DNA from 4 places in the Paenibacillus sp. FSL K6-3182 genome. Region 1 is predicted to be linked to each of the others. Evidence: riboswitches for the same ligand, from Rfam matches in the RefSeq annotation. Region 1 holds a riboswitch; each other region holds the start of a gene.
What was found. Region 1 has a riboswitch for cyclic di-AMP ahead of MHH56_RS08155 (hypothetical protein). Riboswitches for the same ligand answer to the same signal wherever they lie in the genome.

Region 1 (3,694 bases):
AAGGTGATTTGGACGAAACGGTATTCCTTCAAACCCTTGAAAGTATTCGTCTTAACAACTTGAAGCTGCAAAAGGATAAAGGAATTTCTTTAATCCCTGTTAATGATTTTACGTTATATGATCAAATGCTGGATACTGCAGCGATGTTTGGCCTTGTGCCAGATCGTTTTTCCTATGATGGAGGTCCTGTTCCCGTACAGACCTACTACGCAATGGCGAGAGGGACACAGGAAGCACAAGCCTGCGAGATGACCAAATGGTTTAATACCAACTATCACTATATCGTGCCAGAACTTGCGGATGCAGCTCCGGTACTGACGGAAAACCGTCCGCTGATTGCGTACCGCGAAGCCAAAGAAAAGCTTGGTATTGAAGGTAAACCTGTCATTATCGGTCTATACACCTTCCTCAAGCTGTCGAAGGGCTACGATGCCAAGCAGCTTCCGCAGCTCATTGAGCAGTTTATACCGCTTTATGCTCAGCTGCTTAAGGAGCTTGAGCAAGAAGGCGTACAATGGGTGCAAATCGATGAGCCCATCCTTGTTACCTCTATTTCTGAGGAAGAGATGCAATGGGTTGAATCGATTTATGCAAGGCTGAACCAAGCAGCGCCAGCGCTTAACATAATGCTTCAAACGTATTTTGAGGCAGTTGAGCATTATGAAGCTGTAGTTGCTCTCCCGGTACAAGCGATCGGTTTGGATTTCGTTCATGGTTTGGAGCAAAACTTGAAGTCGCTTGAGCAATTTGGTTATCCGAAGGATAAGCTCGCTGGTATCGGACTTGTAGACGGACGCAACATTTGGCGCTCAGACTATAAGCAAAAGCTCGAATTGCTGCAAAGGATTTCGGCATACATTCCAGCTGAGCGCACGATCGTTCAATCGTCATGCAGCCTGCTGCATGTGCCGGTAACGGCAAAAAACGAAACCAATCTGCCAGTAGAGCTGCGTGAGGCGCTTGCATTCGCGGAAGAAAAGCTGGATGAAATTGTGTGGCTAAGTGAAACAGCGACAGTAAATGAGGCGGACATCTCAGAACTGCGCAAGCTTGAGCTTAAGCTTAACGGCGAGCGGATTCATCATTTATCCATTTCTCCTGCCCGCAATCGTCAAGCTGCTGATGCAGCAGCGGTTGCGGCGCATCCTTCAACGAGGCAGAAGCCATTTGCGGAGAGACAAAAGCTGCAGCAGAAAAAGTGGAATTTGCCTTTCCTTCCAACAACGACCATCGGCAGCTTCCCGCAAACGCTGGATGTACGTCAAGCAAGGCAAAAATGGAGAAAAAATGAGCTCAGCTCACAGGACTACGCTTCATTTATCAACGATAAAATTAAAAACTGGATTGAAATCCAAGAAGAGCTTAACATTGACGTCCTCGTTCACGGTGAATTTGAGCGTACGGACATGGTCGAATTTTTCGGAGAAAAGCTGGATGGGTTCGCATTTACAAAAGGCGGCTGGGTTCAATCGTATGGTTCCCGCTGCGTAAAGCCGCCGGTCATTTATGGCGATGTTGTATTTACTGAGCCAATGACAGTAACCGAAAGCGTGTATGCGCAGTCGCTGACAAGTCGTCCGGTAAAAGGGATGTTGACGGGTCCGATTACGATTTTGAACTGGTCATTTGTCCGCAACGATATCACACGGGAGCAGGTTGCATACCAAATTGCGCTTGCACTTTCAGAGGAAGTAAAGGCGCTTGAGACTGCAGGCATCGAAATGATTCAGGTTGATGAGCCAGCTTTGCGAGAAGGCTTGCCGCTTAAACGCAGTGATTGGGATGCTTATTTAAAATGGGGCGTGCATGCCTTCCGTCTATCGACTTCAGCTGTGCGTGACACAACACAAATTCATACACATATGTGTTATTGTGAGTTCCATGATATTATCGATTCCATTCTTGCGCTGGATGCGGATGTCATCTCCATTGAAACCTCGCGCAGCCATGGCGAGCTGATTCATAGCTTTGAGGAGAACACCTATGACCAAGGCATCGGCTTAGGCGTTTACGATATTCACAGCCCGCGTGTACCGTCCGTGGAAGAAATGGTCAGCATGATCGAGCGCGCCATTAAAGTGCTCGATCCTACGCTCTTCTGGATTAATCCGGACTGCGGCTTGAAAACACGCGGAATGGAAGAAACGGTTGCTTCACTGCGCAACATGATGCTGGCTACTTACCAAGTCAGAGAGCAGCGTGCTGCATTAGCGAAGGTTTAAATCCTAAATACAATAAGACAGTCCAGAACTAGGTTATCTGTTCTGGACTGTCTTTTTTTTCTTATGAACGAAATTAATCCAAAGAGATGTAGGAGACGGAACGTTGACGCAAAACAGACTCTTCATGGTCGTTGCTGTACGGGGCTGCATCGGCGGATTGTGCTAGGACATGCTTGACGGCGGAGACGAATAAGTCGAGAACGCGCCCATCCTGATCCGTTTTGTCATAATGATACTGGTTAAGAGGTGGTAGAGGAATGCTGCCGATAAAAGACTGAAGCAGGTCGCTCCATCGTTCTAAGTCAAGGGGCTCTTCTGTGTCGCTGGCAAATAGTTCACTCCAGCCGAAGCCTTGATTGCTTGTTAAACGAAGACATACGCGATGGCCTGCAGAATCGACGGCAAGAGCAGGAATGACGAATAGCTCGATTCGTGTGACAGATAAATAAGGGGTCTGTTCCGTAAAAAGATGCAGATTTCGTGCACAATTTGTCAACATATACATCTCTCCTTTATTCGCTTACGAGGTTAGCTGTCGGATTCGGGCTAGAGAGAAAGCCCTACCAGGGTTACAAATCCCTGGATTCACCCCTTGCGAATCGATTTCGGTCGATCGCGATGGTTCCCCCGCTTTTTCATTCGAAAAATTCAGCGTAAATAGTTTACTCTTAATTATACCCTTCATTAGCGCATCTGTAAATCAGAAGTGCTTAAAATAACGATACATAGGAGATAGCTTGTTTAAATAAAGTATGCTCTTCACGGTCATATTCACAGTTTGGAAAAGAGTAATGATTGGATTCTATATGCAATGCAGCGGCTGCAAACAAATGATATATACGCTCGTCCTTCATCATTGGATCTGTTTGAAAAACAAAAGGTGACGCAAGAGGAAGTGTGCCGATGAACCTTAGCAGCATACTGCTCCATCTGATCCAGTCGCGAGGCTTCTCGGATTTTTTAATAAACAGCTCACTCCAGCCATGACCACCAGCAGTGGAGAGTCTTAGGCAAACACGGTAACCATTCGATTCAAGCATGGAAGCCGGCAGCACAAACATTTGAATTCGTTTAATTTCAAACAAGGCAGCAGGATGATTATCCAAGCTTGGTAAGGGTACTTCAACTGGTGTAGACATCAATGAGATCTCTCCTCGATTTGAATAATTCACCGATAATACTCAGCCATATTGGCTTGCCGTCTATGGTAAACCCGAAATGCAATATTGTAAAACTGTGGTATATCGTGAAAAGGCAGCCATATGCCATATTAAAAGAAATCCATTCGTTATGGCAGCAAAAAGATATTTATTCTTCGAAATACTCGTTTATTCTCTTCCATTCTCAATTATAGAGAAATCTGATTATTCACGCATAAAATCGTTAGAAAGGGAATGAACACTATTTTTGAAAACAAGAGTAAAATTGAGAAATAGTGAGATATCGAGAGATCGAAATGAATGTAAGCGTTG
Region 2 (4,691 bases), 2.2 Mb from region 1:
TGGCAGTGTGAACCCTAACCAAGCCACTAGTCCGCCCAATAACCCAGCCCTAACTATCCCTATACCGATCCCAACTTGACTGCTGGCTGGCCCGGGTAGAAACTGACATAAAGCAACGAGGTCTGCATAACTTCTTTCATCCATCCATTTACGGCGACGAATATACTCATTGTGAAAATAACCCAGATGGGCTATCGGACCTCCAAATGAGGTAAGTCCTAGTTTAGTAGATACAGCCAGTACCTCTACCAAAGATGCGATTGTTCCTCTTTTCAATCCTATAGCCTCATTCCATTACTCATGATACTTACATTGTAAGCTTGCGAATTATTGACTTACAACCCTTTAACAAATACTTAATAAATGGTTACATAAAAAAAAACCACCTCGTAAGGTGGTTTGTAAAATCATTACGCTTTATTTAGACTCCATCATCGCAGCAAATGTATCTTCCGTTACGACACGCCTTGCTGTTACATAACGCTTTGCGTAATAAGAATCGTTAAGATTTGTAATCGTAACCCCTTTGCTTGTAGAAGAATGAGCAAATTTCCCATCCCCAATGTAAATGCCCGCATGAGAAACGCCTTTGCCGCTTGTGTTGAAGAACACTAGATCACCCACGCGTAGTTCATCTTTATTGACCTCTGTGCCTGTGTCTGATTGCGATTGAGATGTTCTAGGCAGCTTAACATCAAATTGATTAAAAATATGTAGAATAAAACCCGAGCAGTCAAACCCTTTGCTCGTTGTGCCTCCCCATTTATAAGGAGTTCCAACAACCTCGCTTATGGAATTCGTAAGCACTGACTTGTCCGACTTATCTGCAAGCACGCTTCCTCCTCCAGTAAGCAGCAGCAAGCAGGATAACAATAAAATAAAACCCTTCTTCAAAACAACTTCTCCCTTCGGTGCCTACGAGGTTAGCTTATGGGTTCGGTTGAAGATCCCTATGCTTAAAAAAATACATTAAGCAATTCACCCTGGGTGGTTCCCCCGTTTCCGATATACAGAACTCGGCATGTGAATAAACCTTATAGTATCGTTAAATTCGATTGTTTTTACCATAATCCTGCAATTGGTTTATTAGAATACTTTCATTTTTCTTCATTATTAATATTTATTTAGCTGTTCACTACATGATTTTTGTCAAAGGTGCTGATTTTTTTATAATTAAAATAGATGAATTTCCAATCACATTTTCAAAATATAACGGTTTAAACACAAAAAAAGAGTATCCGTATTTTCATACAGTTACTCTTTCTAGTTAAGCAAGTTTCGCCAAAATATCGACCTTTTGCCAAGAACGTCTCCTCCATCTGTAGAGCATCAGTAAAGCTCTTATCCATTCATCGATTGAAAAGGCCAACCATATTCCTACCAACCCCATGTCGAACACAATCCCGAACACGTATGCAAGCGGTACACTAATCCCCCACATGGATACTAACCCGGCAGCAACTGGAAATTTCACATCTCCAGCCGCATTTAGACAACTGATAAGCACCATGTTGCAAGCCCGAGCCGGCTCCAGCATAATCGATAACAACATGAGCTGCTTGCCTAACAATATAATTTCTGCATCATTAGTAAAGAGGCTGAGCAATAGACCTGAGAAGCTATAGATGAAAATACCAAGCGCAAGCGAAATGACAAACGCCAGCTTCAAACTTTGAATACTGGATCGATAAGCATCATCCTTCTGATGGGCTCCAATCAGATGTCCAACAATAATTTGCGTTCCTTGACCTATTGCCATTGAAAAAACAAAAACAAAAGAAGTTATGCTCTGCGAATAAATTTTTGTCGTTAACGCTGCCGTACCGATCAGCGTGATTAGATATGTGATTACAACCTGTGAAAGATTATAAGAAACATGCTCACCTGCCGAAGGAATACCTAATTTAAATATAAGGCCAATATTTTTTCTTTGAATCTTAAATGGACTAATCAAGCCAACCTTATACTCCAAGCTTCGAATACATAAAATCAAATAAGCGATCATCCCTATGGCACGGGTTATCCATGTAGATGCTGCTACTCCTTCTACACCTAAATTAGGTAAGCCGAAGGGCTCCATCAGCACCAGATAATTTAAAGTAATATGCAGTACATTTATCCCCAATGCGATGAACATCATTTCTTTCACTATACCGCGGCATCGTAAAATAGTACCTAACGTCATGCTGATTGCTGTGATGAAGACGGAGCTGCCGACAATCGATAAATAGCTGACTCCTTCTGCCATCACATCCTCGGGCACTTTAAAAAGCGCTAAAAACACGTCGGCATAGACAATCAATCCTGCGCTAGCTATTAAACCGAGCATAACATTCAAAGTAAGCGCCGTTCTCCCGATTCGATCGGCGCCATGCAAGTTGCCTGCGCCGAGCCATTGATTGAGAATGACACTTGTACCCACCGTAACAAAGCCAAACATCAAGCCCACTACAACTAAAATCTGGTTAGCTATCCCAACCGCTGCCACTGCTCCATCAGAGTAGCTGCTTAGCATCATCGTATCGACCGTTCCAATCAGCATCCCAAATAAAGCTTCAATAAAGATAGGCCATGTTATCGAGATGATGCTCTTTTGGCGCGGATCAACCTGTTTACTCATTCAAATTCACATTCTTCCTGTTCATGTACTACCCTGCTGTTATCGTCAGACTACTGTTATCATGTATGAGAGTACACCCTATCCAACAAATAGGGGTTGAGAGAATGCGCCAAAACCGCCTTCCAAATAAACTGCCGCCCTTACGTAACCTTCGTCACCACGACACTTGTAACTAACGCTATTGAAACGACCAGAAGTCTCGTATAGTACATTTCCGTCTTTGCCAAACAAGGTTGCGTATTTGTACATCCGGTTCAATCCTTCGCTCGCAAGCAGCTTAAACTCGATCGTCCCATCCGTTGTATGGATTGATTCAAACCCATAGCCTGTGGAAACATAGAAGCTTCCGGCTTTCATTGCTGCTATAATACTCTCATTGGTGTTTTGCTCTGCGAGCACCATATTCCAAGTTCGTTTTTCTTGCCCATACACATGAAAATCATCTCCGCCAAACCCCCATACTTTCCGCCCAGCTGAGAGCAGCGCATCCCATTTGTCAAACGCAATGTCGAACGCTGGATTTCCTTCGCCATTTACGATCTCGATTCCGGTGTAGTAAGGCATCGCGAGCATATCTTCAATCGGCCAATACTGCGAATAATAACGATTCGGATGAACGAGTACGCTCATTCCTCCTTGCTTCGTGCAAAGGTCAGAATACTGCTGATACCGTTCTACCGAAAACTCGTTGGAATAGCTGTCCATCATCGAGCGCGGAGGGTTAATGAGTAGCATATGCCTTTGCGGACTGCTAACCTCCATTGCTTCAAATACGGTCGTAATTGAACGTTTTCCTTCATGAACGGTAATGAAATCGTGGTCGGAAATGCCGAGGAAATCGTATTGCCCATACATCCGGTAAACCGTCTCAAGCGTTTGAGAGCCGCAAGCACTATTTGTCGTATGGTTATGGAAGCTCCCTTTCAGCCACATGCCCTCTTGTTTATCATAAGGATTTGAAATGATTACTTGTGTCATTCAATATGTTCCTCCGTTCCTGCCTTATTCTTTGACCGAACCGATCATAACGCCTTTGGCAAAATACTTCTGAATAAATGGATAAATCATAATAATCGGTGTGATGACGATAATAATCGTCGCCATTTTCAGCGAGTTTCCTGTCACCTGAATTTTGTCCAGCATTTCATATTGCGTCGAACCAGCCGCTTGCTCGAGCGTATTTCGAAGCGCATCTGCCCGGGTCAGCATTTCCTGCAGCAATGTCGATAAAGGCCGCAGATTGCTCTCTCGAACATAGAAGGCACCTGTAAACCAATCATTCCAATGCCCCACTGCGTTAAATAACGCAATGACAGCAACAACCGGCCTGCTGAGCGGCATGATCACCTTCATGAAAATTGAAAAATCATTATATCCATCAATTCTTGCAGATTCTTCGAGGCTCGGACTGATCTCTTGGAAGAAAGTCCGCATAATTATTAAATTCCATGCACTATACAAGCCCGGAATGATATAAACCCAGATTGTATTCGTCAAATGCAAGTCTTTCAACAACAAATAATATGGAATGATGCCACCGCTAAACAACATGGTGAAAAAAATAAGCATGGTAAAAAACCGAACGCCTGGCATCGCTTTTCTCTTTAATGCGTAAGCTGCCATAGCAGTCAAAAAGACGCTCGCTAATGTCCCGACAATCGTTCGGAACAACGAAATGCCGAATGCACTTACAATATTGGAGGATGAGAAAACTTCCTTATAGTTTTCAATAGACCATAATCTCGGCCACAAATAGATGCCTCCTCTTTCCGCATCTTTGCCTGAATTAAAGGACAAAGCAAAGATGTTCAGAAACGGAAGAATGATAGATAAACATAAAAGAATGATCAATACGTAGATGGCAATCTGAATTAATTTTTCTCCTGTAGAAATCTTATAAAATGGTTTATCCACGTTATTTGCACTCCTTCAACATTTGCGAAGCAAAACAGCCTCGGAAGCATGTCCTTAGCGTTAGTGGTCCGTCTCATCGCAGTACATTTCATGTACGAATGAAACAGACCACCAGCAGCTTTAATGAATGTTATAGTTCTACTTTTGTATTTGGATC
Region 3 (4,691 bases), 1.8 Mb from region 1:
ACATGAAAATCATTTTTTGTGTCGAAAATATGAACAAAGGAGATGAGAGACTATGAAAAAACAGCTGACCGAAGAGAAAGTTTTTAAGGATCCTGTTCATCATTATATATATGTACAAGACCAAACGATTTGGGATTTGATCAATACAAAAGAGTTTCAAAGACTGCGCCGGATACGACAGCTAGGAACCTCCTATTTGACCTTCCATGGAGCAGAGCACAGTCGGTTTTCACATTCACTTGGCGTATATGAAATTACTCGAAAAATTATTTCTCAGTTTGAACGAAACAGCTATCCTGACTGGCCAGTCGAAGAAAAGCTAGTCTCGCTTTGTGCTGCTTTATTGCATGATGTTGGTCATGGTCCGTTCTCGCACTCCTTGGAAGAAGTATTCGACACGGATCACGAAGAGTGGACATGTAACATCATTTTGGGAGATACAGAAATCAATCGCGTGCTAAGTGCTGTATCGGAGCAGTTTCCTGCTCAGGTCGCTGCAGTCATACAAAAAAAATATCCAAAGCCGATTGTTGTTAGTTTGATTTCAAGCCAAATGGATGCTGATCGGATGGATTATTTGCTCCGAGACGCGTATTTTACAGGTGTTAACTATGGAACATTTGATTTAGAGCGCATTTTGCGCGTATTGCGTCCTTATAAAGGGCAAATTGTAGTTAAAGAGAGCGGTATGCACGCAGTTGAACATTATTTGATGTCTCGTTATCAAATGTATTGGCAAATTTACTTCCATCCGGTTACAAGAAGCTCGGAAATTATTCTACGTCAAATATTTCGTAGAGCACAGGAGCTTTACGTGGGTGGCTACTCCTTTCAGTGGATGCCTAAGCAGCTGAAATGCTTGCTTCAGAACACGATGACGGTGCACGACTATCTGAAGCTGGATGAAGCACTCGTTCAGACCGCTTTCGCAGAGTGGGCGGAGGAGCATGATCCTATTTTAAGCGATCTATGTGAACGATTTCTGAACAGGCATTTATATAAGTACATTACGCTTGAAAACCCGGATGAAGAGCTGCTAAATGAGATTAGCGAATGTTTCTCTTCTATAGGAATGAATCCGGATTATCATATGGAAATCGATTTTCCATTTGACCTGCCGTATGACGTATATCGACCAGATAAAAAAGAAGGAGAAAAGAAAGAAAAAGCGCCGATTTTGTTGTTAGATGGTTTGGAAGATATAAGCGAAATATCCTCTAAATCCGACATTGTTCGTTCTATTACTGGCCTGCATCAAGGACAATATCATCTTTATTATCCAGAAGAGCCGCTCAAACAAAATATTCATCGATTGCCGGAATCACTTCGTAAGCTTTTCAAACTAGATTGAAGGAGCATAACATCAACATGACATTACTTTTTGATACACATACCCATTTAGATTCGGAAAAATTTGATGAGGATCGCGACGAGGTCATCCAGCGTGCGAAGGATGCAGGCGTGCATATGCTTGTCAATATTGGTTTTAACCGTGAAACGATCCCTACAACGATGGCGCTAGCAGAGAAATATGATTTTATATACGCAGCAGTTGGTTGGCATCCAGTTGACAGTATAGATATGCTTCCAGAGGATTTGGAATGGATTGAACGTCTATGCGCGCATGAGAAGGTTGTCGCCATTGGTGAGATTGGACTCGATTATCACTGGGATACTTCTCCAAAAGAGGTACAACAAAGGGTTTTTCGTGAGCAAATTCGTCTTGCTCGTAAGGTGGGCAAGCCAATTGTCATTCATAATCGGGATGCTCATGAGGACATTATTCGTATTCTTCAGGAAGAGAATGCAGCAGAGGTTGGCGGTGTCATGCATTGCTTCTCCGGCAGCTGGGAAACGGCTAAACAATGTCTTGATATGAACTTCTATATATCATTTGGAGGACCCGTTACTTTCAAAAATGCAAGGGTGCCAAAAGAGGTGCTTAAGCAGGTTCCGATCGACCGAATTTTGATCGAAACTGATGCTCCATATTTAACTCCTCACCCGTTCAGAGGGAAGCGAAATGAGTCCTCTTACGTCTCTTTAGTTGCAGAGACAGCAGCCGAATTATTGGGCAAAACGGTAGAAGAAATAGGCGTAATTACGACTGAAAACGGTCGAAGATGTTTTGGTATTGTCTAAAAACGAGAGGAATAATGAGAAATAGAGACCTTTATCGCGTAAAAACTAATTTTTATAGCGATAATCGCTTATTTTTTCCTGCTTTATCCTGCTTTTTCGCTTAAATCGTCTTTTATCGTATCTTTACAATTGACCTCGTATGAAGGTATGATTCATCTCAGAGCAATAAAATTTTGTATTGGATTTCCAGTTTACGCTTAATCTCCATTCGGAGAGCGGGGGAACCATGTACGGTTTTTGAAACCGTATTTTGAATTCTTCAGGGGTGAATTTCGAAGCCATTGCCATGAGCATTGTGTAACGAATAGGGCGACTCTCTTGTCCGAATCCGTCAGCTAACCTCGCAAGCGTTATAGAGAGTGATCAACCTCGTGCATCCATTTTTCTGTATCCCAGTGAATCATTTAACCGGGAAGCCACGAAACAGATCCTCTGTCGACGGCTTCTTTTTATTTTCGAATAATCGGGAATTTGTCGACATAGGGATAAAAGATGGGGGTGGGAGGATCGATAGCAGTACTGGATTGCGTGCTCGCACGCCAATATACTATAGTCGCGTCAGTTGTATCATGCGTAACACTTGGCGGCGGGGCTATGAAGGAGGACCGATGAAGTGGGAATACTCCAGGTTAAGGACACCCATGGGAAACGATCATCCAGCATGTCTTTCGCATTGCGATGGAAGCGTGAAAACTTGCGTTTGATTCTTTTGAGTGCTACTATCTCAATCGCTATGACTTTCATGTTTTTGGTGTTGTTGTACGGAACGGCTGTCAAAAGCGTCTCCGTAGTAGTGAACGGACAAGAAACCATTGTGGAAACGAAGCAATGGGTCCTGCAACGCCTACTGGATGAACAAGCTATCGCAATTGGACCACATGATGAGGTGTCCATACCGCTTAATGCGGCAATAAAGGACGGAGATCGTATAGAGGTGACTCATGCGATACCGGTAATTGTGAAGGCTGATGGCAAGACCTCTACTGTATATACGACAGAGAGAACAGTGCAGGCAGCGATCGAGGAATTACATATTCCAGTTCGTGGTCAAGATAAAGTAATACCTCCGCTTCATACCGTTTTGGACAACGAAATGACTGTAACCGTCGTTCGCGTAGATAAGAAGGTAGCTGAGACAGAGCGTGCAATGCCATTCTCTATTGTGAAGAAGAACGATCCAACGCTGGAAGCGGGCAAGCAGAAGCTTGTTCAACCCGGCAAGGAAGGTCTGATCGTAGAGAGTATCGAGAAGCAGTACGAGGATGGAATTCTTATATCGAAGAAGATGGTCAGCAAGGTGGTTGAAACCGCTGCGGTTAATCAGGTTGTCGCCATCGGAACGAAGAAGGAAGAGCCTAAAGTATCTGTGCTCTCGAACAAGAGCCCGAGCTTTACTTCGCTTACGAAGAGCGGTGTAACGTTTAAGGCTAGAAAAGTACTTAAAAATGTCACGTTGACTGCTTATTCTGCAGACCTCTCTTCAACAGGCAAAGATGAAAGCCATCCGGAATACGGGATTACATCATCAGGCACTCGGGTGCAAGAGGGTCGGACGATAGCTGTTGATCCGAAGGTAATTCCCATCGGTTGGTGGGTTTATATTGAAGGAATCGGTTTCCGCCGCGCTGAGGATAAAGGAAGTGCGGTTAAAGGCAACAAAATCGACGTATACTTTGATAGTACAAAGATTGCGAACAAATTCGGCAGGAAAAAAGGCATCACCGTATATGTGCTGGGGCCGAATAAACCAACTGCAAGCTAATTGTGCGGTTACCATCATCTTATCGCAATAATCAATTAAATATGCCATCATAAGGAGAGGCACTGCCTCTTCTTTTTGCATGTCTAAGGGTCAAATACAGTTTATGTAGAAGGGGATGATCTTGGTGATCAAAGAGATCATTGTCGTTGAAGGCAAAGACGATACCGTTGCAATAAAAAGGGCGGTAGATGCAGATACCATAGAGACGAATGGTTCCGCTATCGGTGAGGATGTATTGAAGAGGATTGCGCTGGCCAATGAGCGTCGCGGCGTTATTATATTCACTGACCCTGATCATGCAGGAGAACGCATTCGCAAAATTGTTGCACGTCATGCGCCAGGATGCAAGCATGCTTTTTTGCCGCAGGAGAAGGCTTTGTACAAAGGGGACATCGGCATCGAAAATGCGAGTCCTGAAGCTATTCGTGCGGCGCTCTCTGAGCTCCGTACAGAATCGGCAGATGAAGCGGGAGAAATTAGCTGGGAAGACTTAATGGATGCAGGTCTGATTGTACATCCTGATGCGTCTAATCGTCGCTTGGTTATAGGCAAGCTGCTCGGAATTGGTTATGCGAATGGCAAGCAGTTCTATAAGCGCTGTACAAGCTTTCGGATTTCCAAAGCAGAGTTTACGGAAGCTTTCCGTCAAATGGAAAAGGAACTGGAGGGATAGCTGAATGAGTCAAGAGCATAGTGAGCTTAGCAAGGAAACGGTAAAGCCATCCGCGATAGAGGTGGCTACGCCCAAACGCACCAAAGAAATCATTGCGAAATACGGTTTTTCCTT
Region 4 (4,691 bases), 1.7 Mb from region 1:
TGCATGCAGCCAAGTCCGCACTCTCAAGCTACGCCAAGTGGTATGGTGAATATCCTTACAGTACGCTGTCGATCGTCGTTCCGCCCAAAGGAGCGAACGGAGCTGGCGGCATGGAGTATCCAACACTCATAACCGCTTTCGCTGCAGAAAATGATAACCCAGGCTACGATCTTGAACGTACGGTCGTTCATGAGATTGGCCATCAATATTGGTACGGAATGGTCGCCTCTAATGAATTCGAGGAGGCATGGCTGGACGAGGGGTTTACGTCCTATGCCGAGGATAAAGTAATGGAGACGGCATACGGCTTGGAGCCGAATTTGCGCATGGAAGCGAGCTATATGACCAACCCTGCTCCGCTCAAGCAGCAATCTTGGTCATACGCCAGCCACTCGCAATATGCCGAGAATGTATATCTGAGGGCAAAGCTGGTGCTCATTGGTATCGAGAATCAGGTCGGCTCCAGAACGATGCAAAAAATATTGCGAACCTATTTCCAAAAGTATAAGTTCAAGCATCCATCGACAGCAGACTTCCAGCGTGTTGTCGAACAGGTAACAAAAACGAAATGGAATGATTATTTCAGCCAATATGTCTACGGCAACAAAATGGCCGACTTTTCGATCGAATCGATTCATGTACGCCCAGTCACCCAAGATGGTGCTGAGATGTATGAATCTGTTGTACTCATTAAGAAAAACGGCGGCAGCAATGGCGAGATAAAAGTGTTGATGAAGTTTACTGACGGCACCAAAATAACAAAGCTTTGGGATACTCAGGAATCCCATATGCAATATAAACAGCTGCATTCCGCTCCGCTTGAATGGGCAGTCGTTGACCCAAACAACAGCAATGTGCTTGATAATAAGCTCATTAACAACTACATGCAGGCTCAGCTGCCAGAGGATAAACGCACGAGATGGAGCCTCGGCGTTGTCCAACTAATTGAAGGACTGCTCGGGTCGCTGAGCTGGTAAGTAATTGCGTTCAAGGAGCGATAAACGATGAAAATACATTTGAAGCAAGGCTGGCGGTTAGCGGTAAAACATTTTTACATTGTTGTTTTATTATTTCTTTATCAGCTGATCTGGGGGTTCTTCCTTTACCGCTTCATTGATTCGGTCGTAGCTCCGCTGCTGCGGCGATATCCAAGCTCCGCTCCTTCAGAAGCAGCCGTTCAGCTATTCATGACCGAAGCACAATTCCAGCTGTTCAAGACCGATCTCATTAATCCTTACGTCTGGACGCTGGGCGGTCTCCTTGTTGCCCGAATGCTGATCACTCCCTTATTCAATGCCGGTCTATTCTATTCGTTAAATCAGTCCAGATCGAATGGAGGGACACGATTTCTAGAAGGCATTCGCAAAGCTTGGAAGCCTGTAGTTCTGCTTTACTGGATCGAGGTTATTTTATCTGTGGCTCCTGCTTGGTATGTGCTGCCGCGCTCACTGGATGCTCTGCTAGAGAGCGGCTCTATTCCAGAGCTACTGCAAACGGTGCTCCCTGGAGCCCTTCTATGGCTCCTATGGGGCACAGTACTGCATCTACTGTTTCTAGCCATGCAATTCAGCGCTGCATCAGGAGGAAGCATATTCCGTTCCTTATGGCACGCTCTCCAAAATTTCCTCACCTATGCAGCTGTGTCGCTCATCATGTGGGGGATTGGAGCGGCTGCTGGGCTTGTGGTGACAAGTCTCTCCATGCTTTGGGCCGGGCTAATTGCACTTATCCTGCATCAAGGCTATTATCTCATTCAAACACTGATGAAGGTTTGGACGATTGCCGCGCAATATGACTTTTTGGAAACGAAAAGAATGTAGCAAACCAAAAAAGCCTTCAGCGTCCTCTAGATGCTGAAGCAAAAATAAACCTTCATTCCACGCTTTGCTGTGGTGTGGAGGTTTTTTTTACAACTAACCGCAACTAAATGATGGCAGTTCTGTATAAATAACTGAAAGAAAATCAAAAATGGGGGATATTCACAAATGATGCGTAAAAAACTAGTTATTATATCCATGGTATTGCTCTTATCGGGCGGTTCATTGGTTGCAGCAGACAAACTATTTCAGAAGGTAACGCTCCTTTATAATAATAAGCAATCCACTGACGATGCTGTCGTTGTGGATGATAAGGTTTATATTAGTATTCGTTCTTTAAGCGACAGCCTCCAAGCCTTCGTCCAATGGAAGAGCAGTGATAAGAAGCTCATTATTCAAAAGCCCAATGTGCATATGTTTCTAATGAACGAGAAGCGAGCTATGTTCGGACAGGTTGATAAAGGCAGTGTTCAGAAATTTTTAGTGCAAGCGCAAATCGATAATTTGAATATGGCGATTTCAGAGTTCAAAGTGACCATCGTTGATCCTAATGATAAGGAAACGACAATCGACAGCCGCAGCCAGGATGATGATGATTTTAAAGAGTTCGTCGAAAAAGACACCTTTTGGTTCAGCTCCAAGCTCGTTTCCTACGATTTTAAAAATGCTGGAAAATACAAGGTACAGTTTTGGATGCAGCAAAAAAACAACGATCCACAGCTCATTTCTGAAAAAATCGTTACTGCAAAATAAAACTTTTTTTCGATTGCCCAAAGGGGGCTGTTCTCATGAACAGCCTCCTTTGTCTATTTCTGCCGCTCTATCTGGAGCAGCAGCTAGGCTGTCTGAATCTACGCTTATTCACGAGTGATATAGATGAGATTTTTCTAATTTATTAGGAGCAAAATAGTGAAATACCGCCGTTTACGGCACTTTAAGCTAGTCCTTGCGATATAGCGCCTAAAGGACAAATCGGTATATTTTACACAACATCCACATAATTAATGAAATTGACTCCATGTATTTAGTTAGAAAGCACTACTATGGCGTGTTTATATTACAGAAAGAACGGTTTAACGAAGAAAATTGTCAAAAGGTTACATGAGAATTATTAGAAATTGCCACTAAAGGCAGGAGATCATTGAAAATAATCGAATATTTCTCAAAGCAATAAAAAAACTGCCTAATTCCCTATTGGGATACGGGGGAACCACTTTGGGTGAATTGATTCCGACGTTTGAGTTTTTTTCAAACGCCCGAGGAATCATAGGGAGCCTTCAACCGAACCCCACAGCTAACCTCGTCGGCATTGGAAGGAGTTTCACAATTGAAGAAGATTACCGCATTAATCCTGGGTCTCGTTCTCGTGCTCGCTTTTCAAGCGGGAAGCGCTTTCGCTGACTCAAAATTGAACGGAATTGTTAATGATCTTATTGGCACTCCGTACAAAAGCGGCGGAACGTCGTCGAAAGGTTTTGATTGCTCCGGCTTCACGAGCTATGTGTTCGAGAAAATGGGCATTGAGCTTTCACGTACTTCTGGTTCGCAAGCAAAAGAAGGTACAAAGGTCGCTAAGGCTGACCTCATTGCGGGAGATCTTGTGTTCTTCGACACAGTTGGCGGCAATAATAGCGCCGTATCCCATGTTGGCATTTACATTGGAGATGGAAAGTTTGTACATTCATCCTCGAGCAGAGGCGTTGTAACTGACAAACTTAACTCCGAGTACTATGAGGGACGATATGTAACTGCTCGTCGTATCATGGATGCTGATTCATACCAAGCCAACGTTGACGTAAAATAGAGCAACCTAATCCCTCTTCTTGAGGATTGAACGGGTAGACTCATCTAGCAAAGCCGCAGTTTTTTGTCCTCTGACGACAAATGACTTGCGGCTTTGCTGTTTCATTCCAGCTGGAATGCGGCCGTTCACTGTTGCGCTTATGGAAGGAGCTATCACTGATGTATTTGTTTATTCACCGCAAGGATTTGCGTATTGCAGATTTGCGCGCTTTTGATTATTTGAAGAAAAAAGAGAAACAAGGCATTCATTTGCTAATCATAGATCCCGTTATTACAGGAGATGGCCGTTTAACTAGTCATAGCGGTCGAAATTTCATGGCGCAAGCCGCCTCGCTTCTGCACAGCTATTCTAATGCAGGAAAGGAACTGCATGTGCTTTATGGTAATCCTGCTGCGATCACCGAAGCACTGCTGCATGAGCATCCTATTGATGAGGTTATTGTTCATACAGACTATACGCCTTACTCACGGCAGCGAGATGAGCAGCTTGGGCTAATCACACGCAGCCTTGGCCGCCGCTGGATGTCTATTGCCGATTCACCTCTTGCTGATCTAGATGCTTTCCCGGCATTTGCTCGAAAAATGGAGCCATACAAGGTTTTCACACCCTTTTATCGCAAGTGGAGCAGCTTTATGCTGGAGTGCTATAGCCCAATGAGTGAAACGACGATTCATGAGCTTGCTACCTTAAGCGAAATTAATGCCAAGGTTGCGTTGTCCTTCGCTTTGCCCGAATCCGTTTCATGCGCCCTAGGCGGCACAAACGTGCAAGGATCGTCCAAAGGATTATCCAAGCTGGAACGGTTCGTACGAGAACGCCTTGCCTCTTATTCGGAGAGCAGGGACGCTTATGCCGACGATCATACAAGCCAGCTTGCACGTTTCCTTAATACGGGCGCCATCTCCGCCCGCCAAGCCTACGAAATGACCCAAGGGCTTCCGGGGTCTGAATCATGGGTAAGGCAGCTGGCATGGCGTGATTTTTATTTATATCAAGCGATGTATCATGATGATTTTTTTCGTTACGAGCAGCTCGCTGATATGTCCAAGCTCTCAGATGCTCATCTAGAA

Region 2: linked by a shared signal. The riboswitch ahead of MHH56_RS17955 (C40 family peptidase) and the one ahead of MHH56_RS08155 (hypothetical protein) in region 1 are both predicted to bind cyclic di-AMP.
Region 3: linked by a shared signal. The riboswitch ahead of MHH56_RS00140 (ubiquitin-like domain-containing protein) and the one ahead of MHH56_RS08155 (hypothetical protein) in region 1 are both predicted to bind cyclic di-AMP.
Region 4: linked by a shared signal. The riboswitch ahead of MHH56_RS00755 (C40 family peptidase) and the one ahead of MHH56_RS08155 (hypothetical protein) in region 1 are both predicted to bind cyclic di-AMP.

The regions. Positions count from the first base shown of each region.
Region 1 covers NZ_CP150265.1:1,873,113-1,876,806, forward strand. The annotation lists gene metE (5-methyltetrahydropteroyltriglutamate--homocysteine S-methyltransferase) at 1-2,222, shown strand, start outside; gene MHH56_RS08155 (hypothetical protein) at 2,296-2,721, opposite strand; cyclic di-AMP (ydaO/yuaA leader) riboswitch at 2,725-2,886, opposite strand; gene MHH56_RS08160 (hypothetical protein) at 2,933-3,361, opposite strand.
Region 2 covers NZ_CP150265.1:4,068,837-4,073,527, forward strand. The annotation lists gene MHH56_RS17950 (chromate transporter) at 1-276, opposite strand, end outside; gene MHH56_RS17955 (C40 family peptidase) at 418-894, opposite strand; cyclic di-AMP (ydaO/yuaA leader) riboswitch at 898-1,032, opposite strand; gene MHH56_RS17960 (MATE family efflux transporter) at 1,268-2,620, opposite strand; gene MHH56_RS17965 (phosphoesterase) at 2,699-3,598, opposite strand; gene MHH56_RS17970 (carbohydrate ABC transporter permease) at 3,623-4,513, opposite strand; gene MHH56_RS17975 (extracellular solute-binding protein) at 4,665-4,691, opposite strand, start outside.
Region 3 covers NZ_CP150265.1:25,653-30,343, forward strand. The annotation lists gene MHH56_RS00130 (HD domain-containing protein) at 53-1,351, shown strand; gene MHH56_RS00135 (TatD family hydrolase) at 1,369-2,142, shown strand; cyclic di-AMP (ydaO/yuaA leader) riboswitch at 2,327-2,507, shown strand; gene MHH56_RS00140 (ubiquitin-like domain-containing protein) at 2,756-3,904, shown strand; gene rnmV (ribonuclease M5) at 4,029-4,577, shown strand; gene rsmA (16S rRNA (adenine(1518)-N(6)/adenine(1519)-N(6))-dimethyltransferase RsmA) at 4,582-4,691, shown strand, end outside.
Region 4 covers NZ_CP150265.1:151,564-156,254, reverse strand. The annotation lists gene MHH56_RS00770 (M1 family metallopeptidase) at 1-977, shown strand, start outside; gene MHH56_RS00765 (hypothetical protein) at 1,005-1,820, shown strand; gene MHH56_RS00760 (hypothetical protein) at 1,986-2,570, shown strand; cyclic di-AMP (ydaO/yuaA leader) riboswitch at 2,988-3,141, shown strand; gene MHH56_RS00755 (C40 family peptidase) at 3,145-3,621, shown strand; gene MHH56_RS00750 (deoxyribodipyrimidine photo-lyase) at 3,780-4,691, shown strand, end outside.